One region of the Pseudochelatococcus lubricantis genome, then DNA from elsewhere that is predicted to be linked to it. Evidence: riboswitches for the same ligand, from Rfam matches in the RefSeq annotation. Region 1 holds a riboswitch; each other region holds the start of a gene.
The links. Region 1 has a riboswitch for cobalamin ahead of ACFFJ7_RS11065 (CbtB domain-containing protein). Riboswitches for the same ligand answer to the same signal wherever they lie in the genome.
Positions count from the first base shown of each region.

Region 2: linked by a shared signal. The riboswitch ahead of metE (5-methyltetrahydropteroyltriglutamate--homocysteine S-methyltransferase) and the one ahead of ACFFJ7_RS11065 (CbtB domain-containing protein) in region 1 are both predicted to bind cobalamin.
Region 3: linked by a shared signal. The riboswitch ahead of ACFFJ7_RS09050 (TonB-dependent receptor plug domain-containing protein) and the one ahead of ACFFJ7_RS11065 (CbtB domain-containing protein) in region 1 are both predicted to bind cobalamin.
Region 4: linked by a shared signal. The riboswitch ahead of cobW (cobalamin biosynthesis protein CobW) and the one ahead of ACFFJ7_RS11065 (CbtB domain-containing protein) in region 1 are both predicted to bind cobalamin.

Region 1 is NZ_JBHLXC010000006.1:40,511-48,326, reverse strand. Features, by position in the region: gene ACFFJ7_RS11080 (response regulator transcription factor) at 359-880, shown strand; gene galE (UDP-glucose 4-epimerase GalE) at 1,165-2,310, shown strand; gene ACFFJ7_RS11070 (CbtA family protein) at 2,818-3,546, opposite strand; gene ACFFJ7_RS11065 (CbtB domain-containing protein) at 3,564-3,773, opposite strand; cobalamin riboswitch at 3,805-3,949, opposite strand; gene ACFFJ7_RS11060 (histidine phosphatase family protein) at 4,013-4,579, shown strand; gene ACFFJ7_RS11055 (TM2 domain-containing protein) at 4,796-5,101, shown strand; gene ACFFJ7_RS11050 (DUF1576 domain-containing protein) at 5,159-6,490, shown strand; gene ACFFJ7_RS11045 (FAD-binding oxidoreductase) at 6,778-7,816, shown strand, end outside.
Region 2 is NZ_JBHLXC010000024.1:101,534-109,349, reverse strand. Features, by position in the region: gene hisD (histidinol dehydrogenase) at 1-955, shown strand, start outside; gene ACFFJ7_RS19690 (UPF0262 family protein) at 1,011-1,499, shown strand; gene ACFFJ7_RS19685 (arsenate reductase ArsC) at 1,501-1,947, shown strand; cobalamin riboswitch at 2,002-2,249, shown strand; gene metE (5-methyltetrahydropteroyltriglutamate--homocysteine S-methyltransferase) at 2,364-4,736, shown strand; gene ACFFJ7_RS19675 (aminotransferase class IV) at 4,737-5,528, opposite strand; gene ACFFJ7_RS19670 (anthranilate synthase component I family protein) at 5,525-6,919, opposite strand; gene ACFFJ7_RS19665 (ribonucleotide-diphosphate reductase subunit beta) at 6,926-7,816, opposite strand, start outside.
Region 3 is NZ_JBHLXC010000002.1:1,368,515-1,376,330, forward strand. Features, by position in the region: gene ACFFJ7_RS09040 (outer-membrane lipoprotein carrier protein LolA) at 1-469, opposite strand, end outside; gene ACFFJ7_RS09045 (DNA translocase FtsK) at 616-3,864, opposite strand; cobalamin riboswitch at 4,213-4,401, shown strand; gene ACFFJ7_RS09050 (TonB-dependent receptor plug domain-containing protein) at 4,535-6,490, shown strand; gene ACFFJ7_RS09055 (ABC transporter substrate-binding protein) at 6,550-7,416, shown strand; gene ACFFJ7_RS09060 (FecCD family ABC transporter permease) at 7,413-7,816, shown strand, end outside.
Region 4 is NZ_JBHLXC010000006.1:247,380-255,195, forward strand. Features, by position in the region: gene cobN (cobaltochelatase subunit CobN) at 1-2,605, opposite strand, end outside; gene cobW (cobalamin biosynthesis protein CobW) at 2,641-3,693, opposite strand; cobalamin riboswitch at 3,733-4,040, opposite strand; gene cobU (bifunctional adenosylcobinamide kinase/adenosylcobinamide-phosphate guanylyltransferase) at 4,217-4,738, shown strand; gene cobO (cob(I)yrinic acid a,c-diamide adenosyltransferase) at 4,770-5,384, shown strand; gene ACFFJ7_RS11995 (cobyric acid synthase) at 5,412-6,854, shown strand; gene cbiB (adenosylcobinamide-phosphate synthase CbiB) at 6,838-7,815, opposite strand.

The sequences.
Region 1 (7,816 bases):
TATTATGTAAATAAGTATAAAAATATTAAATTAATTAAAAATTACATAAATATTAAATTATGAATTTGAAATTTACAAATATATATTTATTTATTTTTCGATATATCGTTCATGCTCAATTTTTTTCTTTTTATGTTAAAAAATTTACATACAATAAAGCTTGGTAAAGCGATTGATCATTATTTGCATGAAAATGTTTGACATGCATCCTGTTCTGTAAATAGGATGCAATGTCATCCTCCTAGTAGCCGCAAATGACGTGATCTGAGGGGGATAGCTGATCGCTTCAGACGTGTCGAGCACAACTCCGTCTGACAATAAGACCCATCGCGTGTGAAAATACGTGTGAGGTGCATAAATGAAACTCTCAGGTGCAACTTCAGTTCCGGAGAATGCGGGGCTGTTGCAGATGGGCTTCCATTCGCCGAAGGAGGAAGAAAACTCCGGGCTGGTTGTCATCGCAATGTCTTCGGAGGCAACCTCCGATACAAAAGAAGCAACACAGGCAAGAAACGAAGAGGAATATTCGACTATCAATACTTTGAACGACAAACTATTGATACAGCATATTTCCGCGCATGCGCCGGCAGGAGACACAAGCCACGACGCCCATAGCGACGCGGAGCTGCAAAAAATCCTCAGGGAAAGCGGCATTTCGCACGAAAATGTCGATACGCGGTCCCTGCTTTCTCCACGCGAGATTGCCGTTCTGGAACTTTTGTCCGAAGGACAGTCAAACAAGTATATCGCAAGAGAACTCGATATAGCAGAACCGACTGTCAAATGCCACGTCAAGTCTATATTGCGAAAACTAAACGTCCGCAACCGTTTTGAAGCTGCAATGTGGGTTTTGCGGGCCAGAGGGCAGCTGCTTATCTGAAAAGACGCATCGTTGCTGCGAAGCATGTATTTCAAATCCGATATTCTCGTTAAAGTTGCATTTCAATAATAAAATTCGCGCTTATTTCTGGTTATTCAATATTTCGATATAACCATCATTGCACCATAAATACAGCCTGATGCACCGGAAGCCTGGCGACGGCGGAACTGCCGGCTATCCGGCAGGCCATTCCGTATTGCGGGGCTCCCGGGCGTCCGCGAGCCCCCCTCCCTCTGTTCGGCCCGTTCTCCGGAGTGCTTATGGAGAAATATGGCATGTCAACGATGTCGAACATTCTTGTGACAGGCGGTGCCGGCTTCATCGGCGCTCACATCTGCGAAGCACTGGTGCGGGCGGGGTTGAGGCCCGTCATCTACGACAACCTGACCAATTCCAGCAGCGCCGTGATCGAGCGGCTGGAACGGCTAGCCGGTCTGCGGCCCCTGTTCATCCATGCCGACATCCGCGACGCGAGGCAGCTGGACACGGCCTTCGCACACAACACATTCGCCGCGGTCATCCACCTTGCCGCCTTGAAGGCCGTGGGCGACTCCGTAGCGCAGCCCCTGCAGTATTATGACGTGAACGTGGCCGGCACCCTCGCCCTGCTCGCCGCGATGCGCCGCGCCAACGTGCGCACGCTGGTGTTTTCATCCTCCGCGACGGTTTACGGCGAAGCCGCGACCGTGCCGATACGCGAAGACTTTCCGCGCAGGCCCGCGAACCCCTATGGGCGAACGAAGGTCGCCGCGGAGGACATTCTCACCGATCTCGCACATGCCGAACCGGGCTGGCGGATCGCCCTGCTACGGTACTTCAACCCGATAGGCGCCCACGAAAGCGGCCTGATCGGCGAGGATCCTCGTGGTGTGCCCGGCAATCTGCTCCCCTACATCGCGCAGGTGGCCGTTGGAAACCGGAATGAGCTGAACGTATTCGGCACCGACTATCCGACCCGGGACGGCACCGGCGTGCGCGACTATATCCACGTCATGGATCTGGCAGAAGGGCATGTTGCCGCGCTGGAGCATCTCGCGACGACGGGCCGTTTCATCGCCGCGAATCTGGGCACGGGGTATGGCCTCAGCGTGCTGGAAGTCGTGCATGCTTTCGAGCGCGCGAGCAACAGGCACATTCCGCTTCGCTTCGTGGCGCGGCGGCAAGGGGACGTCGCTGAATGCTACGCCGATCCCGCTTTCGCCAACCGCCTGCTGGGCTGGAAGGCCGAGCGCGACATCGACAGGATGTGCGCGGATGCATGGCGCTGGCAGAGCCTCAACCCTCTAGGCTACGCCAGCGAAACCGCCGGCGCCATGTCATCGCCGCTGTCATCCCCACACCTGCGGCCGCGAGCCCGCCGAACGCCATCAGTGTCGGCGGGTGCACGGTCATCTGCGCCCACCGCGGGCGGATCACATCCGCAGTGTTGAAGGTATCGGCGCTGTAGGAGCATACCTCAAGGGCGCCGGCAAGCAGCAGGTCTCGATCGACCCGCTCGCCCAGGGCGCGAGTCGCGGCATCCATGTCGGGCATGGCCCGCATGCGGACCAGAAGATCCTTGGCCGCGGCGAGATAGGCGTGCGAGCATTCGTTGAACGGGCTCTCCTCGTCGGCGACGCTGCCCGGCGCCAGCCCCCACAGGCAGAACGCATGCTGGATCCGGGCGTAGTTCAGCACGCGCCAGAACGTCTCGTCGGCCAGCGGCTTGCGTGCCGCCCGGGCGACGATAGCGCGACGATGGGCATCGAGGATGGCCATCTCGCCATGGGAAATGCCAGCGATGGCGATTCCATCGGTCGGCCCGGCGGTCCTGCGGTGCGCCAGCGCGGGCGGGGCGGCAGCGAGGAGCGGAAGCCACGCAGCCAGAAGCGCCACAGCCAGACGGCGACACGGCCGGAGCCGCCGCGCCGCCATGCGGTTTGCAGCGGCGCCGGCTTTCATCCGCTGCGGCTCGCTGCGGACGTCTGCCGGCTGGACAGAAGGCCAAAGGCGACACCCAGCGTCGTCCACAGCACCACCTGCAGGCCGATGGTGGCGACGCGGAAATCCCACAGCACGGCGGGCGCGAATTCGGCCGGCACCTCGTTGATGGTCGGCATGACGAACATCGCCAGGGCCATGGCCACCACATAAACGCCGCCGCCGATGAGCGCGGCGTTCCACGTGCCGTACTGCGCCACGAGGCGGCGGCCGATGGCGAGAGCAGCGAGAGCGGCGACGACCGACAGCAGGATGAGTGTGAAGTAGAGCCCGGTGCGGATGTCGATGGTGTCCGGGCTGCCCACGGCCGGCGGGTTTGCCGGATATTTGATCTGGGGAACCAGCACGAGGGAGATGAAGCCGGCAACGGCGAGGAAGGCCGCCGTGCCGCGCGGACCGATCCGTCCGAGCCTGCCCTGCGCATAGGCGAAGGCCAGCCCGAAAATGCCGCCGAGCGCGGCGCCGAACACCGCAAGCGCCGTCAACAGGCCGAGTGTGCTTTGCACCAGCCGGCTGACGACCTCCGGCTCGTCGCCGGACGCTCCGCCGGCGGCGGCGGCCGCGCTCTCCTCAATGGCGATGGCCGCGTCCACCGGCGGCTCGCCGACGAGATACGCGAAAACGAAACCAAGCACACCCGCCAGAAGACCGACGAGCATGCCCCGCACCAGCAGGGTTCTGACCATGATGTCGACTCCGGGCGTCAGTGGCAGGGAAAGCCGAGGAGGTGTCGGCCGTCATGCACAAACTCGTGGATGAACTCGCCCTGGAACAGCGCCACCGCGCCCTGCTCCGCGCCGATGAAATAGATGGCCAGCAGCGACAGCAGGCCGGCAAAGACCGCCCAGGGCAGAATTTCGCTGACGGGAATCACCGCCGGTTTGGCGGACGGAAAATGTGTAAAATCGGTCATCGTAGCTCCTCTGGGATGGCGCGTCCCGATCGGGTTCAGATCATGCCGGAACGGGGTCTGACTTCCGGTCGCGCAATACGCGCGGCCGGTCACAGTGGCGCGACCATGCCGGATTTCCACCGACTTCCCGTTCCCAGCGATACCGGATAATGACCTTCCCTCATGCTCAAGTCAACGAAACCCGCGCCCGCCTGATGTATATGAAACCGGGCGGTGCGCCTGCCTCGGAATGCCGGACCATGACCACACGCCTCACCCTGCTCTGCCACGCCGCCACAGCCGCGACACGCGCTGGCCGTTTCCCCATGGACGAGGAGCTGGAAACGGCAGCGGAAACCCTTGCAGCAACACTCGCCGGGCGCCTGCCGCGCGCCGATCGTGCGCTGTCCGGCCAGGAGCGGCGCACCAGGCAGACCGCGGCCGCGCTCGGGCTCGACGCCGAGGCGATTGCCGGGCTCGACGACTGCGACTTCGGGCTCTGGCGCGGCCGCAGCATCGCCGGGATCGCGGCCGAGACACCGGCGGCGGTGGCCGCCTGGCTCGGCGATCCGGACGACGCCCCCCACGGCGGCGAATCGGTCTCGGCCCTGATCCGCCGTGTCGGCGCGTGGCTGGATGCGGCCTGCACGGGGGGGAGTGTCATCGCCGTCACCCATCCGGCAGTGGCCCGCGCGGCGGCGCTGCATGCACTCGGCGCGCCGGCCGCCTGCTTCTGGCGGCTCGACGCCGGGCCGTTGTCGGTCACCGACCTGCGGCACGACGGCCGCCGATGGACGCTGCGGGCGTTACCGCTCGCGCTTCTCTGAAGCGAAGCGATAGACCATTGCTACGTTTCAGCGAAACGTAGAAATGGTCGAGAGGCTGACCGACGTTTGAAAAGCACGCGCCACGATGCCGGGGAAAGCCGCTGCATTCAACAGCGTTTTAACGCTCGTCCGGCGACGTTTCTCGGGTAGAAGGTCCCTCGGGGAGCGCCCGCCATGCTATTGTGCGGACGATTCCATATGGTTCAGGAATATCTCATGTCACTCAGCCCGCAAGACCGCCTCGTCGTTGAAATGCAAGTTCAAAACGAGGGGCCGAACCTCATCGTCGCCTACCTGCTGTGGTTCTTCCTCGGCTTGCTATCCGCGCACAGGTTTTACCTCGGCCGCCCAAAAAGCGCGATCCTGCAGATCGTCCTGAATATTTGCATCATCGGGTTGTTGTGGACGCTCTTCGACGTTTTTCTGATAAGCGGCATGGCAAGGGAGAAGCGGGAGCAGTTGCGCCAGAAATACACCCGGCAGGCTGCGGCGCATGGCGGGAGCCTGACCGCATCGCAGTAGATCGGACGTCAGGCCGGCGTGGAGGGGATCGTGACAGCATTCCAGGGGCAACCGATCATGAATGCGAGGCAAACAGGCGGCGACATGGAGCCGGGGTCGCAAACCGATGCCGCGCTCCGGCTTTCGGACGGCCAGATGCTCGCCATTGTCCGTGCCTACGCGCTCGCCTTCATCCTGTTCGGCTTTGCCGTATCGGGGCCTGCCGAGATATTTGATGGTCTCATCAGGATCGTGACGGCGCGGGATACGTTGATCACCGATTATATCGGCGTGGGCGGCATGGGGGCGGCGTTCGTCAACGCGGGCCTGCTGACGCTGCTCGTGAGTTTCGTCTACCGGCTTTGTGACGCGAACATCGGCGGCGCGTCCGTCGCCTGCCTGTTTCTGGTGCTCGGCTTCGCGCTCTTCGGCAAGAACCTGCTGAACGTCTGGCTCGTCGTCGCGGGAGTTTATCTTTATGCGAGGTTCAGGAAAGAACCTTTCTCGAAGCATATCAACACCGCGTTCTTCGGCGCGGCGTTGGCCCCCGTCTTTTCCGAGATCGTTTTCAGCTCGTCCCTTTCGCTGACAGCAAGTATTCCGCTCGGCATCGCAACCTCCCTGCTGATGGGCTTCGTCCTGCCGGCCGTTGCAGCGCAGCTTTTCAATGCTCATATGGGCTTTTCGCTCTATAATGTCGGCTTTGTGGCGGGCGTCATCGGCACGGTGGTCGTGGCAGTGTACAAGTCATACGGCTTCGTCCCCGAGCCAGTCATGATCTGGACAACGGGCAACAACCGCATCCTGGGCGCTTTCCTCGCGCTCGTCTTCGCCTCGATGATCGCCTTCGGATACTTTATCGACAGGCAATCCTTCGGGAAGCTCGGCGCCCTGCTCAGGCTTTCCGGCCAGTCGCCGACCGATTTCATCGCCCGCGTCGGCATCGGGCCGACGTTCGTCAATATGGGCATGACCGGCCTGATGTCCGCGGCGTATATCGTGCTCGTCGGCGGCGCTCTGAACGGCCCGACCATCGCGGCGATTTTCTGTATCGTCGGCTTTTCCGCCTTCGGAAAGCACTGCCTGAACATCTGGCCGATCATGGCCGGCGTTTTCCTGGCGTCGATCGCCAAGCCGTGGAACGCGAACGACCCGTCGATCCTGCTCGCGGCATTGTTCGGCACCACGCTCGCGCCGATTGCCGGCCGGTATGGCTGGCGCTGGGGTATCGTCGCGGGTTTCCTTCACTCGTCGACGGCGCTGACGGTGGGCGTCCTTCACGGCGGGCTGAACCTCTACAACAACGGTTTCGCCGCGGGCATTGTCGCTGCGGTACTGGTGCCGGTCATCACGGCCCTCCGCTCGCGCGATCCGGCCGAAAGCGCGGGCGCCGATCGCCGACCGCCCTGACACGCCCCCTCCGTTGCTGTTACAGGCGCTTGCCTTCTCTCGCACAGCGTTTGCAACGACAATAATAGAAATATACACCCATAATTTATTATATTAAGAAATTTTATATTTTTAAATAATTTTTATGTATTGATAAAAATTTTTCCATAAATAACTTACCATTTCTAGTGAACATCTGTATGGTAAACATCGATTGCGGGTAAGAAGAAAAATCTTTATTCCCCCGCAGAAGAATGAGCCAGCCATTCGGCCGGGACTGCGCCGGGGCTGGAGCCGGGAGCGGGTATATGACTGATCTGATCGAACAGCTTGCCGCCATCGTCGGCGCGCAGCAGGTTCTCACCGGGGCGGATGTGGCGCGTTGGTCCACCGACTGGACCGGCAAGTACAAGGGTGAGCCGCTTGTCGTGGTGCGCCCGGGCAGCCGTGAGGAGGTGGCGGCGGTGCTGCGGGTTGCCAGCGCGCGCAACCTGCCGGTGGTGCCGGTTTCGGGAAACACGGGCACCGTCGGCGGCGCCATGGGCAAGGGCGCCATCGTTCTCACCTTGGAGCGCATGAACCGCATCCGCGAGATTCGCGCCGGGGCCCGCGTGGCGGTGGTCGAAGCCGGCGTCGTCATCGACGCGCTGAACGCGGCGGCCGAAGAGCACGGGCTGATGTTTCCGCTGTCTTTCGGCGCCAGCGGCTCGGCCATGATAGGCGGGGTTCTCTCCACCAACGCGGGCGGCGCGAATGTCGTGCGCTACGGCAATACGCGCGATCTGTGCCTGGGGATCGAGGTCGTGCTGGCGGACGGCCGCATCATGGATCTGATGCAGGCGCTGCACAAGAACAACTCGGGCTTCGACCTGCGCCATCTGATGATCGGCGCCGAAGGGCAACTGGGCATCATCACCGCTGCCGTGGTAAAGCTCTACCCCTGCCCGGTCGACCATGTTACGGCCATGGTCGCGATGCCTTCGCTGGACCGCGCGCCCGACCTCCTGAACGCGATCCAGAGCGCGTCGGCGGGGGCGGTCGTGGCCTTCGAGTTCATGCCGCGCGCCTTCATCGAAGGGCATTTCGCCGTGCGTCCGGACGCGCGCGAGCCGTTCGACGCGCCGCATCCGGTGAACTTGCTGATAGAGCTGGCCGCAACGAAAACCGGCGTTCTGGGCGAGGCGCTGGAAGAGGTTCTGGCCGGCTGGCTGGAGGCCGGAGACGTGACCGATGCCGTCATCGCCCGGAACGAGACGCAACGCCGGGAGATGTGGGCGCGGCGCGAGGCAGCGGCAGAGATCGCCTACCGCAGGCGTCCCGTGGTGGATACCGATATCGCGGTGCCCC
Region 2 (7,816 bases), on a different contig from region 1:
GGGCGTGACGGCGGGCTGGCGCTGGACGGCCATCGAATCGGTCGGGCTCTATGTGCCGGGCGGCACCGCGAGCTACCCTTCGTCCGTGCTGATGAACGCCGTGCCGGCGCAGGTGGCCGGCGTGCCGCGCATCGTCATGGCGGTGCCGATGCCGGGCGGCGCCGTCAACCCGTTGGTGCTGGCGGCGGCGCGCATCGCGGGCGTCGACGAGATCTATCGTGTCGGCGGCGCGCAGGCTGTGGCGGCGCTGGCGCACGGCACGCAGACGATCGCGCCCGTCGCCAAGATCGTTGGGCCCGGCAATGCCTTTGTCGCGGCGGCGAAGCGGCGCGTGTTCGGCCTCGTCGGCATCGACATGATCGCCGGCCCGTCCGAGGTGCTGATTCTCGCGGACAGGAACGCCAATCCCGAATGGGTGGCGGCGGACCTGCTGGCGCAGGCGGAGCACGACACGGCCGCGCAGTCCATCCTCATCACCGACAGCGCGGCACTGGCGGACGCGGTCGCTGCCGCCGTCGAGGGCCATCTCGTGACGCTGCCGCGCGAAAAGATCGCCCGCCAGAGCTGGGAGGATTACGGCGCGATCGTTCTGGTGCCGTCGCTCGGCGAGGCTATCGGCCTCGTCGACCGCATCGCGCCGGAGCATCTCGAAATCGTCGCGGACGACGCCGAGGCGCTGGCCGGGGCAGTACGCAACGCGGGTGCAATCTTCCTCGGGCAGTATACGCCGGAGGCCGTCGGCGACTATGTGGGCGGCCCCAACCACGTGCTGCCCACGGCCCGTTCCGCCCGCTTCGCGTCGGGGCTTGGTGTGCTCGATTTCCTCAAGCGCACCTCCATCCTGCATTGCACGGCGGATGCCCTGCGGGCCGTCGGGCCGGCGGCGATCGCACTGGGCGAGACGGAGGGCCTGCAGGCGCATGCGCGTTCCGTCAGCATCCGCCTCAATCTTTGACAACACGAAATGATGCGGGGCGGGATGGGGCACTCACAAACCGAAAGGTCAAGTCGTGACAAGCGCCGGTGATGACAAGCGCTGCCGTCTCGTGTCCGTGACGCTGGACGAGGCCTCGCTCGGGCGGGGCAATCCCGATCAGGAGCACGAGCGCGCCGTCGCCATCTGGGATATTCTTGAAGAAAACCATTTTACCGTCGCCGGCCACGAGGGTGGTCCGTATGCGCTCCGCATCGCGCTGGTCGACCGCAAGCTGGCGCTGGAGATACGCGAGGCGGAAGGCGCGCATGTCGTTTCGCATTTCCTGTCGCTGACGCCGTTCCGGCGCGTGATCAAGGACTACGAGCTTATCTGCGAAAGCTATTACGCCGCCATTCGCACGGCCACGCCGTCGCAGATCGAGGCCATCGACATGGGGCGGCGCGGCATGCACGACGAGGCGTCGGAGCTGCTGCGCGAACGGCTGGCGGGCAAGCTCGACGTCGATTTCGACACGGCACGCCGGCTGTTCACGCTGCTGTTCGCCTTGCACTGGAAGGGCTGACATGGCCGACGGAACGGCGGGGCGTCGCATCCAGTCCGTGCTGTTCATGTGCGCCCTGAACGCGGTGCGTTCGCCCATGGCGGAGGGCATCGCCCGCCACTATTTCGGGCGCTCGCTTTACGTCGCCTCGGCCGGCGTGCGGCCGGACGAGATCGACCCCTTCACTGTCGCTGTCATGGACGAGATCGGCATCGACCTTGCCGGCCACCGCCCCCAGTCGCTGGAGGAGCTGGAGGATACCGGCTTCGATCTCATCGTCACCCTTTCCCCCGAGGCGCATCACCGGGCGATGGAACTGACCCGAACCATGGCCGCCGCGGTGGAGTATTGGCCGACCTTCGATCCCACCGCCGTGCAGGGATCGCGCGACCAGCGCCTCGATGCCTACCGTTCCGTGCGCGACGGGCTCCGGAAACGTATCGTCGAGCGCTTCAGCAGCCAGAAGTAAAACAATGATATAAACATATCTTTATATATATGCTTGACCGCCGATCCCGATCTGTCATAGTGCGACGGTCGTGGTTCTTCGCCCTGCCGTCGGCGGCGGCGAAGCCAAGAGGGAATCCGGTGCAGGGCGTGGCCGCGGGAGCGGCCGCGATCCGATTCCGGAGCTGCACCCCGCAACTGTCGGCGGCGAGCGCCCGTCCAATTCGTGTCACTGATGGTGGCATTCTTGCCACATCCATCGGGAAGGCCGGACGGGTGCGCTGACCCGCGAGCCAGGAGACCTGCCACGATGCATGAACGTCCTCGGGCGGGGTCCCCGGTGGTCGCCTGTCGTGGCGCGTCCCCGGAGTGGACCCGGGGCGGCGTCCGCGTGCGTCCGCTCGGCCTTTTGCCCCCCATTTCAAGGGGTTATAGCCGATGTCTTTGTCTCATACGTCTTCGTCTCCCAATCCGCCTTCTGTGCCCACCGCCACCCTCGGCGTGCCGCGCATAGGCCCCCGCCGCGAGCTGAAGACGGCGCTCGAAGCCTTCTGGTCCGGCAAGATCGGGCAGGAAGCCCTGCTCGAAACCGCCGCCGGCCTGCGCGTCGCCAACTGGGCGCGCCAGCACGCGGCCGGCATCGCGCACATTCCGTCGAACGATTTTTCCCTTTACGACCAGGTTCTTGACACCGCCGTCGCCGTCGGCGCCATTCCCGCCGCCTATGGCTGGAAGGGCGGTCCGGTGTCGCTGGAAACCTACTTCGCGCTCGCCCGCGGCACCGAGGGCGACGTCGAAGCCTGCGCCGTTCACGGCCATGCGCATGGTTCGACATCCGGCTTGCCGGCTCTGGAAATGACGAAATGGTTCGACACCAACTACCACTATCTCGTCCCGGAGTTTTCGCGCGGCCAGGAGTTCGCGCTCGCCTCTACCAAGATCATCGACGAGTTTCGCGAGGCAGCGGCACTCGGATACCGCACGCGCCCGGTGCTGATCGGCCCGGTCACCTTCCTGAAGCTCGGCAAGAGCCGCGATGAAGCCTTTGATACGCTTTCGCTTTTGCCTGGCCTGCTGCCCGTCTACACGGAAATCCTGCGCCGCCTCGCCGCCCACGGCGCCGACTGGGTGCAGATCGACGAGCCAGTGCTCTCGCTCGATCTCGACGACGCGACCCGCGCCGCCATCGCCTCCGCCTATGGCATGTTCGCCCGCGCCGTGTCGGGCCTGAAGATCCAGCTCACCAGCTATTTCGGCGCGCTTGGGGACAACCGCGCGACGGCGCTGTCGCTGCCGGTCGCCGGCCTGCATCTCGATCTCGCCCGGGCGCCCGGGCAGCTCGATGCCTTGCTGGCGGAGGCGCCGGCGGGGCTGGTGCTGTCGCTCGGCGTGATCGATGGCCGTAACGTCTGGCGCGCCAACCTGCCGGCGATCCTCGACCGCATCGAGCCCGTCGCGGCAAGGCGGGGCACCGATCATCTCATCGTTTCGGCCTCCTGCTCGCTGCTGCACGTGCCGTACGACCTCACGCTTGAAACCGGCCTCGACGCGGAACTGAAGGGCTGGCTGGCTTTCGCCGCCCAGAAGCTCGACGAGTTGTCGATCCTGGGCCGTGCGCTGGCGCAGGGGCGCGATGCCGTGAAGGATGAGCTTGCCGCCTCCGCCGCTGCCGCGCGGACGCGCGCCGCGTCGGCGCGCATCCACAACCCGGCGGTCGCCACCCGCCTCGCAGCGGTGAAGCCGGAGGACACACGCCGCGCCCACCCGTTCAGCGAAAGGCGCGAGGCGCAGCGGGAGGCGCTCAATCTGCCGCGCTTCCCCACGACCACCATCGGCTCCTTCCCGCAGACGAGCGAGGTGCGCAAGGCGCGCGCCGCCCACACGCGCGGCGAACTGGACGGCGCGGGCTATGACGCCTTCCTGCGCAAGGAAACGGCGGCCACCGTCCGCTGGCAGGACGAGATCGGCCTCGACGTGCTCGTGCACGGCGAGTTCGAGCGCAACGACATGGTGCAGTATTTCGGCGAGCTGCTCGACGGCTACGCCTTCACCCGCAATGGCTGGGTGCAGAGCTACGGCTCGCGCTGCGTGCGTCCGCCCGTCATTTTCGGCGATGTCTCGCGCCCACAGCCGATGTCGGTGGAGTGGATCGCCTACGCCCAGTCGCTGACCGACAAGCCTGTGAAGGGCATGCTGACCGGCCCTGTCACCATGCTGCAATGGTCCTTCGTGCGCGACGACATCCTGCGTGCCGACGTCTGCCGCCAGATCGCGCTGGCGCTGCGCGACGAGGTGGCGGACCTGGAGGCCGCCGGAATCCGCGTTATCCAGATCGACGAGCCGGCGATTCGCGAGGGACTGCCGTTGCGCAAGGCGGACTGGAAGCATTACCTCGACTGGGCGGTGGAGAGCTTCCGGCTCACGTCGTCCGGCGTGCGGGACGAAACGCAGATCCATACGCACATGTGCTACTCGGAGTTCAACGACATCATCGACGCCATCGGGGCCATGGATGCCGACGTGATCTCCATCGAGACCTCGCGCTCGAAGATGGAACTGCTCGACGCCTTTATAACCTACCGCTATCCCAACGAAATCGGGCCGGGCGTCTATGACATCCACTCGCCGCGCGTGCCGTCCGTCGCGGAGATGGTGGAACTGCTGGAGAAGGCCTGCCAGCGTCTTGCCGCCGACCAGATCTGGGTCAACCCGGATTGCGGCCTGAAGACTCGCAAGTGGGAGGAGGTGCGCCCGGCGCTCGTCAACCTCGTCGCGGCCGCGCGCATCCTGCGCGAAGAAGCGGCGGGCTGATCAGCCGAACAGCGCCCTGGCGAGTCTCGATGCACCGGGGCCGCTGGCGGGCAGATCCTTGCCCGCCAACGCCTTCACGGCGCGGATGCCGAGGCTGCTGGTCAGCACGATCTCGTCCGCGTTCAGCAGATCGTCGACGGTCAGGGAGGCCTCACGCCCCCCGGTTTCCAGAATGCGCGCGCGCGTGATGCCGGGCAGCGCGCCTTCCGCCACCGGCGGCGTGAGCCAAACGCCGCCGATCAGCGCGAACACATTCGCGGCACTCGCTTCCGCGATCCGTCCCGCAGTATTCAGCAGCAGGGCGTCGTCCGCGCCGCAATCGCGCGCTTCGAGGCGGGCGATGATGTTGTCGAGGCAGTTGGTGCTCTTGATGCCGGCGACCGGCGAATGCTCGTTGCGGCGGGTGCGGCTGGCGACAATGACGTGTGCGGTAGCAGCCTGTGGCGATGCCGGGAAGGCCGTTATCAGCAACGTGGGATCGGGCGCATCGGGTGGCAGAAGCCCGCGCGGGCCGGAGCCGCGCGTGAAGGTGAGGCGCAGCGAGCCCGCCTGCAGTGCGTTGGCCGCGATGACGGCGGCGACGGCGGCCGCGACATCGACAGCGGGCAGCGGCAGGCCGATCACCGCCGCGCCGTGCGCCAAGCGCGCCAGATGGCGTTCGAGGTGAGCGGCTTCGCCGTTCGTGACGCGGATCGTCTCATAGAGGCCATCGCCGAGCAGAAAGCCCCTGTCCGTGACGGAGAGCGCGTGCCGGGTGCCGTCGAGCAACGATCCGTTCAGCCAGCCGATCACGATATCTCCCCGGTCAGTGCCTGCAGCAGCGGGCGCATCTTCAGCAATGCTTCCTCATACTCGCCTGCGGGAAGCGAATCGGCGACAATGCCGCCGCCCGCCTGTGCGATCAGTGTGTCCCGGTGGCGCACAAGCGTGCGGATGGCGATGCTGCTGTCCATGGCGCCATCGAAGCCGATATGGACGACGGAGCCGAAGCAGACGCCGCGCTGCCGCCGCTCCAGCTCCGCGATGATCTCCATGGCCCGGATTTTTGGTGCCCCCGTGATCGAACCGCCGGGAAAACATACGCGCAGCAGGTCCACCGCATCGCGCCCCGCATGCAGCCGCCCGGTGACGGCGGAAACGAGGTGATGCACGGAGGCAAAGGTTTCCAGCTCCATCAGCGCGGGCGCGGCAACGCTGCCCAGCTCGCAGATGCGGCCGAGATCGTTGCGCATGAGATCCACGATCATCAGGTTTTCGGCCCGGTCCTTGACGCTTGTCCGGAGCGCCGCCGCGAGTTCGGCGTCCCGGATGGGATCGGGATCCCGCCGCATGGTGCCCTTGATAGGCCGGGTTTCGACATGGCCCTCGCGGTCGAGCGCCAGAAAACGCTCCGGTGAGGCGGAAAGAACGCTCGTTTCCGGGCCGCAGCGGAGGAAGGCGGCGAAGGGCGCGGGGCTGATGGACCGCAGCCGCCGGTAGAGCATGAAATCGTCGAGGCCCGCCGGCCGGGAAGCAAGCCGGCGCTGGGTGAGGTTCGCCTGAAAGATGTCGCCGGCGTGGATGTAGTCGACGACCCGGGCGACCGCCCGTTCGGCGTCGGCGCGCGATTGCTCCTCCCGCCATGCGCCACGCACCGACCAGTCGAGGGGCGGGAGTGCCGCGCCCTGGGTGAGCCGCTGCAGGACATGCGCCTCGCGCGCCCGTGCCCGTGCCTCCCGCCGGGTAGGGTCGGTTTCCGGCTGGCCGGTACTGATGAGGAAGGCCCTGCGCGCGCTGTGATCGAACGCGATGACGCAGTCATAGAGCCCGATGACCATCTCCGGCACGGAAAAGGGATCGGCGGGCAGGGGCGGAAAGCGATCGGCGTGCCGGCCCATTTCATAGGCGAGATAGCCAACCGCGCCGCCGCGGAAAGGCACGGCCGGGTGAGCTTCGAAGCCGCCGCGCAGACGGGAGAGCGCCTGTTGCAGCACGGCGAACGGATCGCCGTCGACCTGCGCGCCGTCGACCTGCACGCCACGCTCATCGGCAGTGATGACCGAGAACGGCTCGACGGCGAGATAGGAAAAGCGGCTGCGCACATCACCAACGGCCGCGCTGTCGAGCAGCGCGGCCACGGGATCGTCGGCGAAGGGCTGGAACGTTGCCAGCGGGTCGCCAAAGGGAAGGGAGGTTATCCGCAAACCGGATCAATCCCAGCTCAGCGCGCCGCCGTTCTGATATTCGATGACGCGGGTCTCGAAGAAGTTCTTCTCCTTCTTGAGGTCCATCGCCTCCGACATCCACGGGAACGGATTTTCGGCCGGGGCGAACACCGGCGCGAGGCCGAGCTGGGCGCAGCGGCGGTTGGCGATGAAGTGCATGTACTGCTCGCACAGCCCGGCATTGAGGCCGAGGAAGCCGCGGGGCATGGTATCGCGGCCGTAGCCCGCCTCAAGTTCGGCGGCCTCCGCAAGCATATTGCGCACTTCCTTCTGGAATGCGTCAGTCCACAGATGCGGGTTTTCGGCCTTGATCTGGTTGATCACGTCGATACCGAAGTTCAGATGGATCGATTCGTCGCGCAGGATGTACTGGTACTGCTCGGCGACGCCGACCATCTTGTTGCGCCGTCCCAGCGACAGGATCTGAGCGAAACCGGTGTAAAACCACATGCCCTCGAACACCACGTAAAAGGCGACGAGATCGCGCAGGAACGCCTGATCCTTCTCCGGCGTGCCGGTGGTGAACTCCGGATCGTCGAGATGCTGGGTGTAGGAGAGCGCCCACGCCGCCTTGTCGGTGATGGAAGGCACCTCGCGGTACATGTTGAACAGCTCGCCTTCGTCGAGGCCGAGGCTTTCCACGATGTATTGGAAGGTGTGCGTGTGTACCGCCTCCTCGAACGCCTGACGCAGCAGGTATTGCCGGCATTCGGGGTTGGTCAGGTGGCGGTATATCGCCAGCACGATGTTGTTGGCGACAAGGCTTTCCGAGGCAGCGAAGAAGCCGAGGTTACGCTTGATCGCGTGGCGCTCGTCGGGGGTGAGCCCGTCGGGCGACTTCCACAGGGCGATGTCGGCCTGCATGGAAACCTCGGT
Region 3 (7,816 bases), on a different contig from region 1:
CCTCCGCAGGCGTACGCGGCATCGCCGCCGCAGCGGGACGCTGCGCGACGGCGGCAGGCGGCGCGGCCAACGCCGGCGCTTCCGCCGGGACCGGCGTCGCAGGCGCCAGCGCGGCGGCGCCCCCGAGACCGGACGGGCGGCGCGGCGGCAGCGGCATCGCGCTCTGCACCGCCGGGGCGGGCGAAGCCGCCGGCGCCGGTGCAGCGGGCGCAAGCGGGACAGCCGCAGCCGGGGAAGCGCGACGCGCTGGCGGCCCGGGCGGAGCTGAACCGGAGGCCGGGCGCGCGGGCGGCTGTTCCGGAGCGGGCGCCTGCGGCGCGGCCGCGGGGGCCTGCTCTTCCTTCTTGAACATGCCGTCGAGGAAGCGGCTGAGCGGATCCTGCGCATATCCCGCCACCGGCAGAGCCGTCGCCGCGAGGAACGCCGCACCCATGATCGCGGGCCTATACCATCGGAACCGTCTCGTCATATCACCATCTGCACCGGAACCGCCGCGTCAGTGCGGCGCAAGTCTTTAACACTGTTGATATGGCGAAAGCACGTCCTCAGTTGCAAGCCCTCTTCAGTTGCAAGCCCTCTTCACGCTGCAGATCCCCTTCAGGTTGCAAGTTTCCTTCAACCCTGTTCGGTGGGATCCTCGCCGCCGAGCAGGATTTCACGCTTGCCGGCGTGATTGGCGGGGCCGACGATCCCTTCGAGTTCCATGCGCTCCATGATCGAAGCCGCGCGGTTGTAGCCGATTTGCAGGCGGCGCTGGATATACGAGGTGGAGGCCTTCTTGTCGCGCAGCACGATGGCGATGGCCTGGTCGTAGAGGTCGTTGCCGCCGCCGGCGCCGTTCGCGGTGTTGTCGAAGACGGCGCTGCCGTCCGATTCTGCAACCGCCTCCTCATCCGCCGTGACGGCTTCGAGATATTGCGGCCGGCCCTGCGTCTTGAGATGGGCGACAATCTTCTCCACCTCGTCGTCGGAGACGAAGGGGCCATGCACGCGCACCACGCGCCCGCCGCCCGCCATGTAGAGCATGTCGCCTTGCCCGAGGAGTTGCTCCGCCCCCTGCTCGCCGAGAATGGTGCGGCTGTCGATTTTGGAGGTGACCTGGAAGGAGATGCGGGTCGGGAAGTTGGCCTTGATGGTGCCGGTGATGACGTCGACGGACGGGCGCTGCGTCGCGAGGATGACATGGATGCCGGCCGCGCGCGCCATCTGCGCCAGACGCTGGATCGTGCCTTCGATCTCCTTGCCCGCCACCATCATGAGGTCGGCCATCTCGTCGACGACGATGACGATGTAGGGCAGCGGATCGAGGTCCATCACCTCGTCCTCGTAGATGGCCTCGCCCGTATCCTTGTCGAAGCCGACCTGCACGGTGCGGGTGATGACCTCGCCCCGCGCCTTGGCGTCGCGCACGCGGGTATTGAAGCCGTCGATGTTGCGCACCGACAGCTTCGACATCTTCTTGTAGCGCTCCTCCATCTCGCGCACCGCCCATTTCAGCGCCACGACCGCCTTCTTGGGATCGGTGACGACGGGGGTGAGCAGGTGTGGAATGCCGTCGTAGACCGACAGTTCGAGCATCTTCGGGTCGACCATGATCAGCCGGCATTCCTCGGGCCGCAGCCTGTAGAGCAGCGACATGATCATGGTGTTGATGGCCACCGACTTGCCCGAACCCGTGGTGCCCGCCACCAGCAGGTGCGGCATGCGCGCGAGATCGGCGATCACCGGCTCGCCGCCGATGGTCTTGCCGAGGCAAAGGGCTAGCTTGAATTTCGACCGCTGGAACTCCTCCGAGGCCAGCAGCTCGCGCAGGAACACGGTTTCGCGCCGGGCGTTCGGCAGCTCGATACCGATGGCGTTGCGGCCCGCGACCACCGCCACGCGCGCGGACACCGCGCTCATGGAGCGGGCAATGTCGTCGGCGAGCGAGATGACGCGCGAGGACTTCGTGCCGGGCGCGGGCTCCAGCTCATAGAGCGTGACCACCGGGCCGGGGCGCACGTGGATGATGTCGCCGCGCACGCCGAAGTCTTCCAGCGTGCTTTCGAGCAGGGCGGCGTTCTGTTCCAGCGCATCCTCGGAGATCGTGTCCTTCGGCCCCGCTGGAATCGCGAGCACGGAAAGCGGCGGCATCTGATACTCGCCGGAGGGCGCGACCGCCTGCGGCACGCGCCGTGTCGTCACACCGGCGGACGGCGCGTGCGTAGGCGCCGCGGCGGCGGTACGGACCATCGCTGCGCCGGCCGTTGCTCCCACGGCTGCGGCATTCACGCGCGGCTGGAGGGGCCTGCCGGCCCCCTCGCCTGCCGGGCGCGGGGCCGGTCGTGCCACGACGGGCGGCGGCGGCGCATACGGGTCGTCGTCATTGGAGGGCGCCAGCGCGGATGGGCGCGCCGTATGCCGCAGAAACACCGGCGGCGCTTCGTGCCCGGCGGCGAATTCCGCGTCCAGTGATGCGCTGTCGTGTTCCTCCGCCGCGTCGATATCCGCGATATCGTCGTCATGCGGGTCGACGCTGGCTTGCGCATCCTCCGCCCAGCGGTCGTCGGCATGCTCTTCCCCGGCATCCGCCTCGCCTGCGAAGGGCGCGAACGCATCGGCTTCGCGCCGATCCTCGGGATAGCCGGCGAACGCCGCCTCGTCGGCGGGTGCGAAGTCATGCGCCGCGTTGTCCGCCGCCAGGCTGTCCGCCGTCATCTCGCCAGCCATCATGCCGTCCGTCGCGACGCGCTGGCGCGCGGCCAGCTCGCGGTCCGTGCTGCGGGTGAAGCGCACATTCGGCGGCAACTGGAACGGCTTGCGCCATGCCGGAGTGCCGTCGGCCGAAACTGCGCCTTCGGGAGCGCCCAGAGGGGCGTCGAAAGACGGCGGCGCAGCAATCGGCTCCGGCGGTTGCGGAAGAACGGCGGCGGGAACGGGCGCCGCCGGCATGTGGACGCGCGACGGGCGCCCGCGCGTGGGTGCGAAGGCGGCGATTTCGGGCGGAATGTCCCCTGCCGCCTCGATGCTCCCGTCGCCGGTAAATGCGGGCGCGGCCTGTGGATAGCCTTGCGGAAAGTTCTGCGCGGGTGCCTGGTGCACAGCCTGCGGCTGGTGCGTGGCGTACGACTCGGCAAAGTCGTAATCGTCGCCGAACACGGGCTCCCGCGCCGGGTGCGCTGCCAGCCCTTCGGCGGGCTCGCGCCCGTCACGCAGCGGGTCGGGCTTGCGGAAGCGACGTGCGAGTGCCGTGCGCAGCGTCATCAGGCCATGGATGACGGCGCCCAGCGAGACGATCCCCCAGCCCGGCTCGTCGCGGCCGTCGTCATCCGCGGCCGGCATATCGTAAGGAGACTCGGGGGACGGAGAGCGCGCGGCTTGCGCGAGGCCGAAGCCAGAGGCCGCAGAAAGCGCGAGAATGGCGGTAGCGGCATAGAAGAGCCCGACGATCACGCCGCCGATGCCGCCCGTGCCGGCCAGGCCGTGGCCGCCGAACAGCAGCGCATCGCCGACCACACCGCCAAGTCCGGACGGCAGCGGCCAGCGGGCGGTTTCCGGCAGCGCGCTCGCGACCGCCGAGGCAGCGCCCGTTCCCACCAGCCAAAGGCCGATGCGCAGCGCCGGACGCGGCAGCGGCCGCCGCCCCACGAGCCGGATGGCCCAGACCGCGCACGGCAGCAGCAGCGCGACGGAGCCGAGGCCGAATATCTGCATGATGAGATCGGCGAAGATGGCCCCCGGCATGCCCAGCATGTTGGCGACCCGCCCGTCCGTGGCGTGGGTCAGGCTCGGGTCCTCAACCGACCACGTCATCAGCGCCAGAACCGATGCACCGATGAACGCGAGCAGGAAAAGGCCGGCCAGTTCGACAGCACGCTGCACCATGAAGCGGCGCAACGCATCGGAAATATCCTCAGCGTGGGACGAGGTCCTTCGGATGGTTCGCATGTTTCGGGCAGAACTCGCAAATTGGCTTGATTCGAGCCAAGTGTAGTCCCCAGGCGGTTAAACCGGGATTAACTCTGGCGCGACGATTAACGTTAAGCCGGCGAAGCGCGATGCGAGCGAGGCGACGGTTGCGTCGCTCCTATGGCGAATGCGATCTATTTTTCGAATCATATGTCATTTTCTCCAGATATATGTCATATATGACGATATCATGCCTGTCACCGCCAGGAGAAAGGTTCCGGTGTTGACAATTGCGGCGGGTTTTTGACAGCGGTGCGTGCAAAGTGTAGCTTCATCGTGACGGTTCCTTCCGAGGATGAAAAGGGAACGCAGTGAGCGCGATGCGTGATACTGCGGCTGCCCCCGCAACTGTGAGCGGCAGGCTTGCGCCACGAGGCCACTGGATTTCGGTCCGGGAAGGCGGTGCAGGCGTCAACCGCGAGCCAGGAGACCTGCCGTCGGACGTGGTCACAGCGGACCATCGGTCGGGGTGTGCCGGTGCGGGCTTGCCGTTCTCGTCTTCGGGCGGGCGGGTGTGTCTTGTCGCGGTGACGTGCCACCTGACGTGCGCTGCCTCCGGGCCGGCGTTGCCCGAAGAGGTTCTGTCTTGTTCCCTCCCCTCCGCCTGTCGACGGCGCATGCGCTGCGCGTCGCTTTTCTGTTTTCCGTTCCGCCGGCGCTGGCGGCGCTCGCCATGCAGGCCGACCCGGTGCACGCCCGGCAGGCGGATGCAATGATGCTTGACGAGATCACGGTGACCGCGACCGCCGTACCGACGCCGGTGGCGCAGGTCGGCTCGGCGGTGACGGTCATCACGGAGCAGGAGATAGCCCGCGACCAGCGGCGCACGCTCGCGGACGCGCTCGCCACGGTTCCCGGCCTGAACATGGTGCAGACCGGTGGTCCCGGTGGGCAGGCATCCGTTTTCCTGCGCGGCACCAACGCCAACCACGTGAAGGTGCTGGTCGACGGCGTGCCGGTCAATGATCCGTCGACGCCGAATGGCGTGTTCGATTTCAGCCATCTGGCGACAGCCGACGTCGCGCGCATCGAGGTGCTGCGCGGCCCGCAGAGCGGCCTGTACGGCGCGGATGCACTCGGGGGGGTGATCAGCATCACGACGAAGGCCGGCAAGGGGCCGCCAAAGGCGGCGCTCATGCTCGAAGGCGGTTCGGCAGGCACCTTCAACCAGAGCGCGAGCCTGTCCGGCGGCGGCGAGCGGTTCGACTATTTCTTCTCCGCCGCTCACCTGCGGACGGAGGCGACGCCGGTGACGCCGCCGGAACTGGTGCCACCCGGCCAGCGCATCAACGACGACTTTTATGACAACTGGAGTTTCGCCACGCGGCTCGGCTTCGCGGTCACCGACAATTTTCGCCTGTCCGTCGTCGGCCGCTACAGCGACGCGCTGCTGAAGAACACGACCGACGGAGGTTGGCCCGGCGCTCCGAACGCCGCCCGCAGCGAACAGCGCAACCAACGCTTCGTAACCCGTGCGGAGGGCGTGTGGTCGCTGTGGGACGGGCGCATCACCAACACCTTTGGCATCGGCTACGCCAACGAGGACCGCGAGAGCACGGAGCCCGCGACCGCGTTCGGCCCCGGCAGCGTGACGGAGTATCTCGGCGAGCGGACGATCTACGACTGGCGCGCGGATGTCGTCGTCGCGCCCGATCACAAGCTCATCCTTGGGCTCCAGCACGAACGCGAACGCTTCGACGACGCCAGCCTTACGGCGTCTGCCGGCAACAGCGCGGGATTCATCGAATGGCAGGGGAAGATTTTCGACCGCCTTGCCTTCGCCGCCAACATTCGCCACGACGACAACGACGATTTCGGTGCCCACACCACCTGGCGCATCGCCCCCACCTTCACGCTGCCGGTGCTGGAAACGCGCTTGAAGGCGAGCGTCGGCACGGGGTTCAAGGCCCCTACCCTGAGCCAGCGCTTCATGGATTCGCGCCCGCTCTACAACTTCTACGGCAATCCGGATCTGCGGCCGGAGGAAAGCACCGGCTACGATATCGGCTTCGAGCAACCGCTTGCCGGAGAGCGCGTGCTGATCGGCGCCACGTATTTCCACAACGATATCGACAATCTCATCAACACCAACACGGATTTCACGTCCTACGAGAACGTGGGCAAGGCGACGACGCGGGGCGTGGAAGCCTTCGCGGCGGTGGCGCTGACGCCGGCGGTCGACCTGCGCGCGGACTATACTTTCACCCTCGCGCGTGATGACGTTGCGCGGCAGGAGCTGCTGCGCCGCCCCCGGCACAAGGCGAGCTTCACCGCGCGCTGGCAGGCGACGGAGAAGCTGGGGCTTTCCGCGACCGCGCTTTATGTTGGTGCGTGGGTGGACGGCAACCGCGATTTCTCCATCCCGCGCCTGCGCACGTCGGGATATGCGACCGTCAACGTCGCCGTCGACTACAAGGCCGCCGACAGCACGGTGCTGTTCGCGCGCGTCGACAACCTGTTCGACCGCCGCTATGAAAACCCGGTCGGCTTCCTGCGGCCGGGGCTCGGCGTCTATGCCGGCCTGCGCTTCACGCCGCCGTGACGCGGCGAGCGTCCCGACGGCAGGAGCCTTGGCGGCAACACGATGGGCAACGGCAATCCATGAAGGATCGGCGAACGCGAAAGAGTGCGGCGGGTGCGGCCTGCGGCCTCGCGGGTCTGCTGCTGTCCGTCTTTTGCTACGCTCCCGGTGCCCGCGCCGCCCGTTTCGTGTCCATCAATATGTGCGCGGATGAATTGCTGCTGCGGCTCGCCGATCCTGCCGACATCGCTTCGCTCAGTTATCTCTCGCGAGATGCGCGCAACAGTACGATAGCGACGCAGGCCGCCGCGTTTCCCGTCAACCGCGGGCGGGCGGAGGAGGTGATGGCGCTCGCTCCCGATCTTGTGTTCGCGAGCGCGTTCTCGGCGCCGGCGACGCTCTCCATGCTGCGCCGCCTCGGCGTTCCGCTCGCGGTGCTCGATGTGCCGACGACGTTCGAGGCGATCGCCGCCCAGGTGCGCGGCGTGGCCAGTCGCATCGGCCGGCCAGAGGCCGCCGAGCGGGAGGTGCACCTCATGAACGGGCGGCTCGCCGGCCTCCGGCGGGAATTGCCCCTGCCCCCGGCCACGGCGCTCGTCCTGCAGGCGAACAACATCGCCGTCGGCGCGGGAACGCTGATCGACAGCGTGCTCGCGGAAGCAGGCCTCGTCAATCTCGCCGCGCAGGCCGGCATTGTCGGCTATGGGCGGATGCCGCTGGAGGCGATCCTGATCCGCCCGCCCGATATCCTCATCGTCGATACCGACAACGAGGGCGCCCCCGCGCTCGCCACGCAGGCGCCGCGCCATCCCGCGCTTGTGGCGCTTGCCCGGCGCGGCGCGATGCGGACCGTCGACATGCCGTCGCGGCTGTGGACCTGCGCCGGCCCTGGCACCGTGGAGGCCGTGGCCTATCTGCGCCGCGCGCTGCAGGGGAAAACGCCATGAGCACCCTGCGGCCGCTCACTCACCGGCAGACCGTCGCGGCGCTGGCGATGGTCGCGGCGCTGCTGACGGCGCTATCGACGGCGGTCGGCGAGACGCGGCTCGACGTTTTCGCGGCCGCGGCCGACTTCGTCCACGGCCGGGACAGCCTTGCGTCGCTGATCCTCGTCGAACTGCGTCTGCCGCGCGCGCTGCTCGGTGCCGCCACCGGCTTCGGCCTCGGGCTCGCCGGCGCTGCCATGCAGGGGCTGTTGCGCAATCCTCTTGCGGAACCGGGCGTGATGGGCATCTCGGGCGCGGCGGCGCTGGGGGCGGTGGTCATGTTCTATGCCGGGCTCACCGGCGTTTTCGTCTTCGCCCTGCCGCTCGGCGGCATGGCGGGCGCGGCGGCGGCCAGCGTCAT
Region 4 (7,816 bases), 210 kb from region 1:
GGTTGTCGCGGCCCTCGTCCGCCCGCAGTGCCACGGCGCGCGTGGCGGCGTCGAGAAGCGCGATCTGGGCCGCGAACATGTCGCGGAACAGGCCGGAGATGCGCCATGTGACGTCGACCCGTGGGCGGCCCAGGCGGGCGGGCGGCAGCACCTCGATGCCGGTGACGCGGCCGGTCGCGGCGTCCCATTGCGGGCGGCAGCCCATCAGCGCGAGGCCTTGGGCGATTTCCTCGCCGCCGGTGCGCAGGCTGGCGCTGCCCCACAGGTCCATGACCAGCGTGCGCGGCCATTCGCCGTTATCCTGCAAATAGATACGCACGATTTCATCCGCCGCCCGTTCGCCCAGCGCCTGCGCGGTCGGGGTTGGCAGCGTGCGCGGATCGCTGGTGAAGAGATTGCGCCCGGTGGGCAGCACATCGGCGCGCCCGCGTGACGGCGCCCCGGACGGACCCGGGGGAACATGGCGCCCGTCGAGCGCGGCGAGCAGCGCCGCCCGTTCGTTATCCGCGCTGCGCAGCCGCTGCGGATCGGCTTCGCCCGTCGGCGCGCGGCCGTAAATGTGCAGGCCGTCCTTGATGGAGAAATCCTTGATATCGCAAAGCCATGCATCGATGCGCCGCAAGGCTGAGGCCTCGTCGTCACCTTCCGCGACGCCGGCTTCCACGGCAAGGCCGGATTTTTTCGCGCTGTCGACGATGAGCTGCGCGAGTCGCTCCCGGCGGCGGCGGTCGAGGCCCTCGGCCTGGGCGTATTCGTCGACGAGACGCTCAAGTGCCTGATATTCCTCGCTCAACCCGGCCATGGACAAAGGCGGGGTAAGGTGGCCGAGCGTAACCGCGCCGATGCGCCGCTTCGCCTGCGCGGCCTCGCCCGGATTGCTGACGATGAAGGGATACAGCACGGGGATGCCCCCCGTGACCGCCGCCGGAAAGCAGGAAGGGCCGAGCGCCACCGTCTTGCCGGGCAGCCATTCGAGCGTGCCGTGCGCGCCGACATGGATGATCGCATGGCAGCCGAGCGCCTCCTGCAGCCATCCGCCGAAGGCCAGCAGCGCGTGGCGGGGGGCGCGGACCGGGTCGTGATAATCCGCCCGTCGGTCCGCCTCGCGGCCCCGATCGGGCGCGAAGGCCACCGTCGCCGCGCCGAAATGCGCATGGCGGAAGGCGAAGGCGCCGTCCGGCGCGTCGCCGTCGGGCGGGCCCCACTCCCGCGCCATCGCCTCGCGAATTTCTGGTGTCTGCCTGTCCAGAAAGGCGCTGTACATCCCCGGCGGCCAGGCCTCGCGGGCCGTCTCCAGCCGCCGCATCAGGTCGCGCGGTGTGGGCGGGATGTCGTCCACCGCATAGCCGGCCTCGCGCAGGTCGTGGAGGATGGCGAGCACGCTGGCCGGCACGTCCAGCCCCACGGCGTAGCCCGCGCGGCCGGGTGCGTTGGGATAATCCGGCAGGAGGATGAGGATGCGCCGCTCCCGGCGCGGCGTGCCCTGCAGGCGGATATGGGCGGCGATGCGGCGTGCCGTCTGTTCGACGAGTGCGGGCTCGGGCCGGTTGACGCGGGCGGTGAAGGCGAGGGCGTCGTCGGCGCCGACGACATCCTTGAAGGAGATCGCGCCGGCCATGATGCGCCCGTCGAGTTCCGGCAGCACGACGTGCATGGCGAGGTCGGCGGGTGCGAGGCCGCGCTGACCGTCTCGCCAGGCTTCGCGGCCGGTGGTGGCGACGATGGCCTGGAACACCGGCACGCCGAGACGATCGAACAGCGGCTGGCCGCCGCCGTGATCGCCGAGGGCGAAGGCGGTGGTGGTGACGAGGGCGGACGGATGCAGACTGTCCGCCGCCGCCTCGATGGCGGCGACCGCCTCCGGATCGCGAAGGCTGCGCACGAACAGCGGGACGGCGGCGATGCCTTGCGCGCGCAGGGCATGGAACAGGGCGTCGACGGGAGCGACGTCGGCAGCGAGCAGCAGCGAGCGGTAGAAGACGATCGGCACGCAGGCCGCGGCATCCGGCGTCTCACGGAACCGGGCGAGGGGCACGATGCCTTCGCCTGGCAGGTAGAAGCCCGCCTTCGCGACAGGCCGTGCCGCTTCCGGCACCACCGCCGCGCCGGCAAGCGCCGCCATGCGATGCACGGCCGCGCGCAGGTTGTCCGGCCCGCCCTCGCGGAAACAGTCCAGCAGCGCGGCGCGTTCTTCCGTCCCGATGGTTGACAGCGCGGCGAGCCGCTCGTCGTCGGCGCGGCATTCGCCGGGCAGCAGCGCGAGGGCGATGGCGTCGCGGCGGGCGACGGCGGCCAGCCGGTCGCAGCCATAGCGCCACCAGTCGTAACCCCCGAGCACGCGCGCCACGATGACGCGCGCGTGGCGCGCGACGCGGTCTATCCACAGATCGACGGACATCGGATGGCGCAGGTCGCGCAGATGCGCGAGCCGCAGGTCCGGGATGGCGTCTTCCGCCCGCCGCCGGTCTTCCCGCCAGGCCGCGGCGAGGCCGGCGAGATCGCTGTCCGTGAAGGACAGCGCCGCCAGCGGCGCCGGGGATTGGCCGAGATCGACAGGCTCGATCAGGTCATCCAGCGAGGCGGTGGTGGTGGCGAGCAGATGCATGGTCCGTGCTTTCGCGGATCACTGGCGCGGGGCGCTCATGCGGCGAGGATTCGCTCGATCGCCGCGCGGTCGATGCCCTTGAGGCCGATGACGACGAGGCGCGTGCGCGGCGTTTCGTCCGCGCTCCACGGGCGGTCGAAATAGTGGTCGACACGCGGACCCGCCGCCTGCACAAGCAGGCGCAGCGGCTTGCCCTCGACGTGGGCGAAGCCCTTGAGGCGCAGGATGTTCTCGGCCTCGACAGCGGCACTGATGCGCCGCGCCAGATCTTCCGGCCGGGCGACGGCGGGCAGTTCGACAACGAAGCTGTCGAACTCGTCGTGCTCGTGGTCCGCCTCGTCGTCGTGATGCGTGCGGCGGTTTTCGATGTCGTCCTCGACGCCGAGCCCCAGTCCCAGCGCCACGGCGGCATCGACCTTGCCGTTTACGCCGGCCACGATCCTGACCGCCGGCGGCAGGTGCGGGCGCAGGGTTTCCTCGACACGGGCGCGATCCGCCTCACCGAGCAGGTCGGTCTTGGAAACGATGACAAGATCGGCGCAGGCGATCTGATCCTCGAACACTTCCTCGACGGGATCGTCGTGGTCGATGGAGGCATCGGCGGCACGCTGCGTCTCCAGCGCGGCGGGATCGGCGGCGACACGGCCTTCGGCGAGAGCGGGGCCGTCGACGACGGCGATGACGCCGTCGACCGTGACGCGCCCGCGAATCGCCGGCCACTGGAACGCCTGCACCAGCGGCTTGGGCAGCGCCAGGCCGGAGGTCTCGATCAGGATATGATCGACCTTCGGCTCCAGCGCCAGAATGCGGTCGAGAGCGGGGGCGAAGTCGTCGGCGACGGTGCAGCAGATGCAGCCGTTGGCGAGTTCGACGATGTTGTCCTGCGGGCAGTTCTCGACGCCGCAGCTGCGCAGGATTTCGCCGTCGATGCCCACATCGCCGAATTCGTTGACGACGATGGCGAGGCGGCTGCCGCCGGTCTGTTCGAGCAGGTTGCGGATGAGGGTCGTCTTGCCCGCACCGAGGAAGCCGGTGATGATGGTGCAAGGCACGCGGCCGCGAGCGGCGGAAAGGGCGGAATCAGCCATCGAAATGCGCTCCCTGTCCGGTTCTCCCGCCGGACGGTCAGAGTGAATCGGGTGACGGCAGGTCTCCTGGCTCCCGGATTCTCGCTCGTCCACCGCCTTCCCGAGTACTCAGTGGCGTGGGAGCGTGCTCCGATTTTGCGAAATCGTAACAGGCTCCGCGATTGTGTGCTTTGAGCGCTTTCCGATCGGAGAGCGCTCAACGCGGAAGAGCTATCCGGCTACAGTTGCGGGAACAGCTGCGGCATAACAAACGAAAGTCCGGCGGACGAACGTTTGCGCACCGCATTCCCTCTTAGCTTTCCCCGGCATTGCTCATGCGGGGAAAGACCGTCATACGTCATCTAGGGCCGGGGAGCGGAGCCTGTCAACGGCGCAAATTTGCGTTGGTTGCAAGCGGGTTCGGCCCTATGCTCGCGGAGAATCGGCCCGGGCGCGCCCCTCTGTTTCAGGCTCCGGCGGCTGGTTTCGGGCTGGGGCAGTTTCTTTGCGGATCGGGCAGTTTCTCTAAGGATCGGGTAGTTTCTTGGCGCACCGTTCGTCTCTTACATTCGTGCTGGGTGGCGCGCGCTCCGGCAAGAGCAGCCACGCGGAGCGGCTGATCATGGAGCAGCCCGCGCCGTGGCGCTATATCGCGACCGCGCAGGCCTACGACGAGGAGATGCATGCGCGTATCGCCGCCCATGCGGCCAGGCGGCCGGCGGGCTGGAACACCCGGGAGGCGCCGCTCGACGTCGCCGGTGCACTGGCCGCCACGCCGGAAGGCATGCCGGTGCTGGTGGACTGCCTGACTTTGTGGCTGACCAACGTCATGCTGTCGCCGGACGGACCGGATGTGGAGACGGCAAGCCAGCGGCTAGCGGAGGCGCTCGGCCGCCCGCGCGGGCCGTGGGTCGTGGTCTCCAACGAGGTAGGCCTCGGCATCGTGCCGGACAACGCCCTGGCACGCCGCTTCCGCGATGCCGCCGGACGGCTTAACCAGATGGTCGCGACGCGGGCGGATCGCGTGGTGTTCATGGTTGCTGGGCTCGCGATGCAGGTGAAATGAGTGGCGGCATGACGGATCGGACGAGGTGGGAATGACGGATATCAGCGAGGAACGGGCGCAGCGCCACAAGGCACGGATGCAGAACCGCAAGGCGGTGCAGGATGCGGAAGTCGCCGCAAAGACGGTGGAAAAGGGGCTGCTGATCGTCAACACCGGGCCCGGCAAGGGCAAGTCGACAGCGGCCTTCGGGCTGGCGCTGCGCATGCTGGGACACGGCAGGCGGGTCGGCGTGGTGCAGTTCATCAAGGGCGTGTGGCAGACGGGCGAGCGCGAGGCGTTCTCCGCGTTCGGCGAGCGCGTCGTCTGGCATACGATGGGCGAGGGCTTCACCTGGGAAACGCAGGACCTGGAGCGCGACATCACCGCCGCGCGCCGGGCGTGGGACAAGGCGCGCGAACTCATCGGCGATCCCGCGCTCAGCCTTGTCGTTCTGGATGAACTGAACATCGCGCTTCGCTACGATTATCTGGACCTCGCCGAGGTGGTCGACACGCTGCGGAACCGGCGGAACGATCTGCATGTCGTCGTGACGGGACGCAACGCCAAGCCCGAGCTGATAGCGGCTGCCGATCTGGTGACGGAGATGGGCGCCGTCAAGCACCATTTCGCCGCCGGTGTGAAGGCGCAGCCGGGAATCGAGTTCTGACGGATGGCGAGGCAGGCCCGCGCGTTGATGTTTCAGGGCACGGGGTCGGACGTGGGCAAATCGCTCATCGTTGCCGGGCTGGCGCGGGCGCTTGCCAATCGCGGACTGAGCGTGAGGCCATTCAAGCCGCAGAACATGTCGAACAATGCGGCGGTGACGGCCGACGGCGGCGAGATCGGCCGCGCGCAGGCGCTGCAGGCGCGCGCCGCCCGCGTGCCGCCGGGCGTCCACATGAATCCGGTGTTGCTGAAGCCGCAGAGCGAGACCGGCTCACAGGTCATCGTGCAGGGGCAGGTGTTCGCCAGCGCCGACGCGCGGCGCTATCAGGGGCTCAAGGCGACGTTGCTGCCTTATGTGCTCGACAGCTTCCGGCGGCTGGCGGGCGAGGCGGACATAGTGCTGGTGGAGGGGGCGGGCAGTGCTTCCGAGGTCAACCTGCGCGCGAACGACATCGCCAACATGGGCTTCGCTGCGGCCACGGAAACGCCGGTGGTGTTGATCGGCGATATCGACCGGGGTGGCGTCATCGCAAGCCTCGTCGGCACGCGGGCGGTGCTCGATCCGGCGGATGCCGCGCTGATCCGGGGCTTCATCGTCAATCGGTTTCGCGGCGATCCGGCGTTGTTCGCGGCTGGCATGGACCTGATCGCGGCGCGCACCGGCTGGCGGGCGTTCGGGCTCGTGCCCCACTTCGCCGACGCGCGGCGGCTGCCGGCGGAGGATGCGCTTGCGCTGGAGCGGGGAGAGGGCGCACGGGCCGGCGGCGGGCGCATCAGGATCGCCGTGCCGATCCTGCCGCACATCTCCAATTTCGACGACCTCGACCCGCTGGAGGCGGAGCCGGACGTCGATCTCGTGCGCGTGTTTCCCGGTTCCGCCATTCCCGGCGACGCGCGGCTGGTGCTGCTGCCCGGGTCGAAGGCCACTGTCGCCGGGTTGCGGGCGCTGCGCGCGGCGGGCTTCGACATCGATATCGCCGCCCATGCGCGCCGGGGCGGCTTCGTGCTCGGCCTATGCGGCGGCTACCAGATGCTCGGGCACGTCATTGACGATCCGGGAATCGAGGGGCCGCCGGAACGGATCGCGGGGCTGGGCCTGCTCGACGTCGCCACCCGTCTCGCGCCGCAGAAGCAGCTCGGCCTCGTGGCAGGTGAAAGCCGCGACGGCGTGCGGCTCGGCGGTTACGAGATGCATATGGGCGTGAGCGAGGGGCCTGACGCCGCGCGGCCCTTCGCGCGTCTGGACGACGGGCGCGCGGACGGAGCGGTGTCGGCGGACGGGCGCATCTTCGGCAGCTATGTGCATGGGCTGTTCGCGCACGATGCCCAGCGCGCCGCATGGCTGGCACGGCTTGGCGGCACGAGCGCCGGCGAGGACTACGCGGCGGGCGTCGAGCGGGTGCTCGACGGGCTCGCGGCGCATCTGGAGGCGCATCTCGACATCGACGGGCTGCTCAGCCATGCAGCATGAGCAGCGCGGCGGCCAGCGCGAGGGTGGCGACGAACAGCGCATCCGCGAGGCGATAGAGGGCAAGCGCGCGGCGGATGTCGCCGGCTGTGGCGTGCTGCCTGCCGCCGGCATTCATCCGCGCGTCTTCCACGCGCACGCCGCCGTAGTGGCGCGGCCCTGCCAGAGACACGCCGAGCGCGCCGGCCATCGCAGCCTCCGGCCAGCCAGCGTTGGGTGAACGGTGGTGGCGGGCGTCGCGCAGCACAGCCCGCCATGCATCGCGGGCCGAGGCGCCGGGCGAGAGGGCGGCGGCCGCGACGAGGAGCAGTGCCGTGAGGCGCGAGGCGGGCAGGTTGACGAGATCGTCCAGCCGGGCGGAGGCCCAGCCGAAGGCGCCATGGCGCGGGGTGCGGTGGCCGATCATGCTGTCGGCGGTGTTGATCGCCTTGTAGACGGCTGCCCCCGGCAGCCCGGCGGCGGCGAGCCAGAAGGCGGGCGCGATGACGCCGTCCGAAAAATTCTCGGCGAGGCTCTCGATGGCGGCACGCGCCACGGCGGCCTCGTCGAGGCTTTCGGGATCGCGGCCGACGATGTGCGCCACGGCCCGGCGTCCGCCGGCAAGGCCCTCGCGGTCGAGCGCGTCGGCGACTGCGGCGACGTGGCCGTGCAGGCTCCGCTGGGCGAGGAGCGTACTGGCGGCGAGCGCGGTGACGAGCAGGCCCACGCCGTCGCCGCACAGGCGCTGGACGGTGAAACCTGCGGCGCCGCTCACCGCGATGAGCGCCAGCAGCGCGGCGACGCCGGCCGCCTTGCGGATGCCGGGCGCGGCACCGTCACGGTTGAGATGCCGGTCGAGCAGGCTTATCAGTGCGCCGATCCACGTCACCGGATGGCCGATGGCGCGGTAGAGGCGATCCGGATAGCCGGCGGCGGCCTCGATGGCGAGCGACAGGAAGGCGAGAATGAACAGGGAGACTTGCACG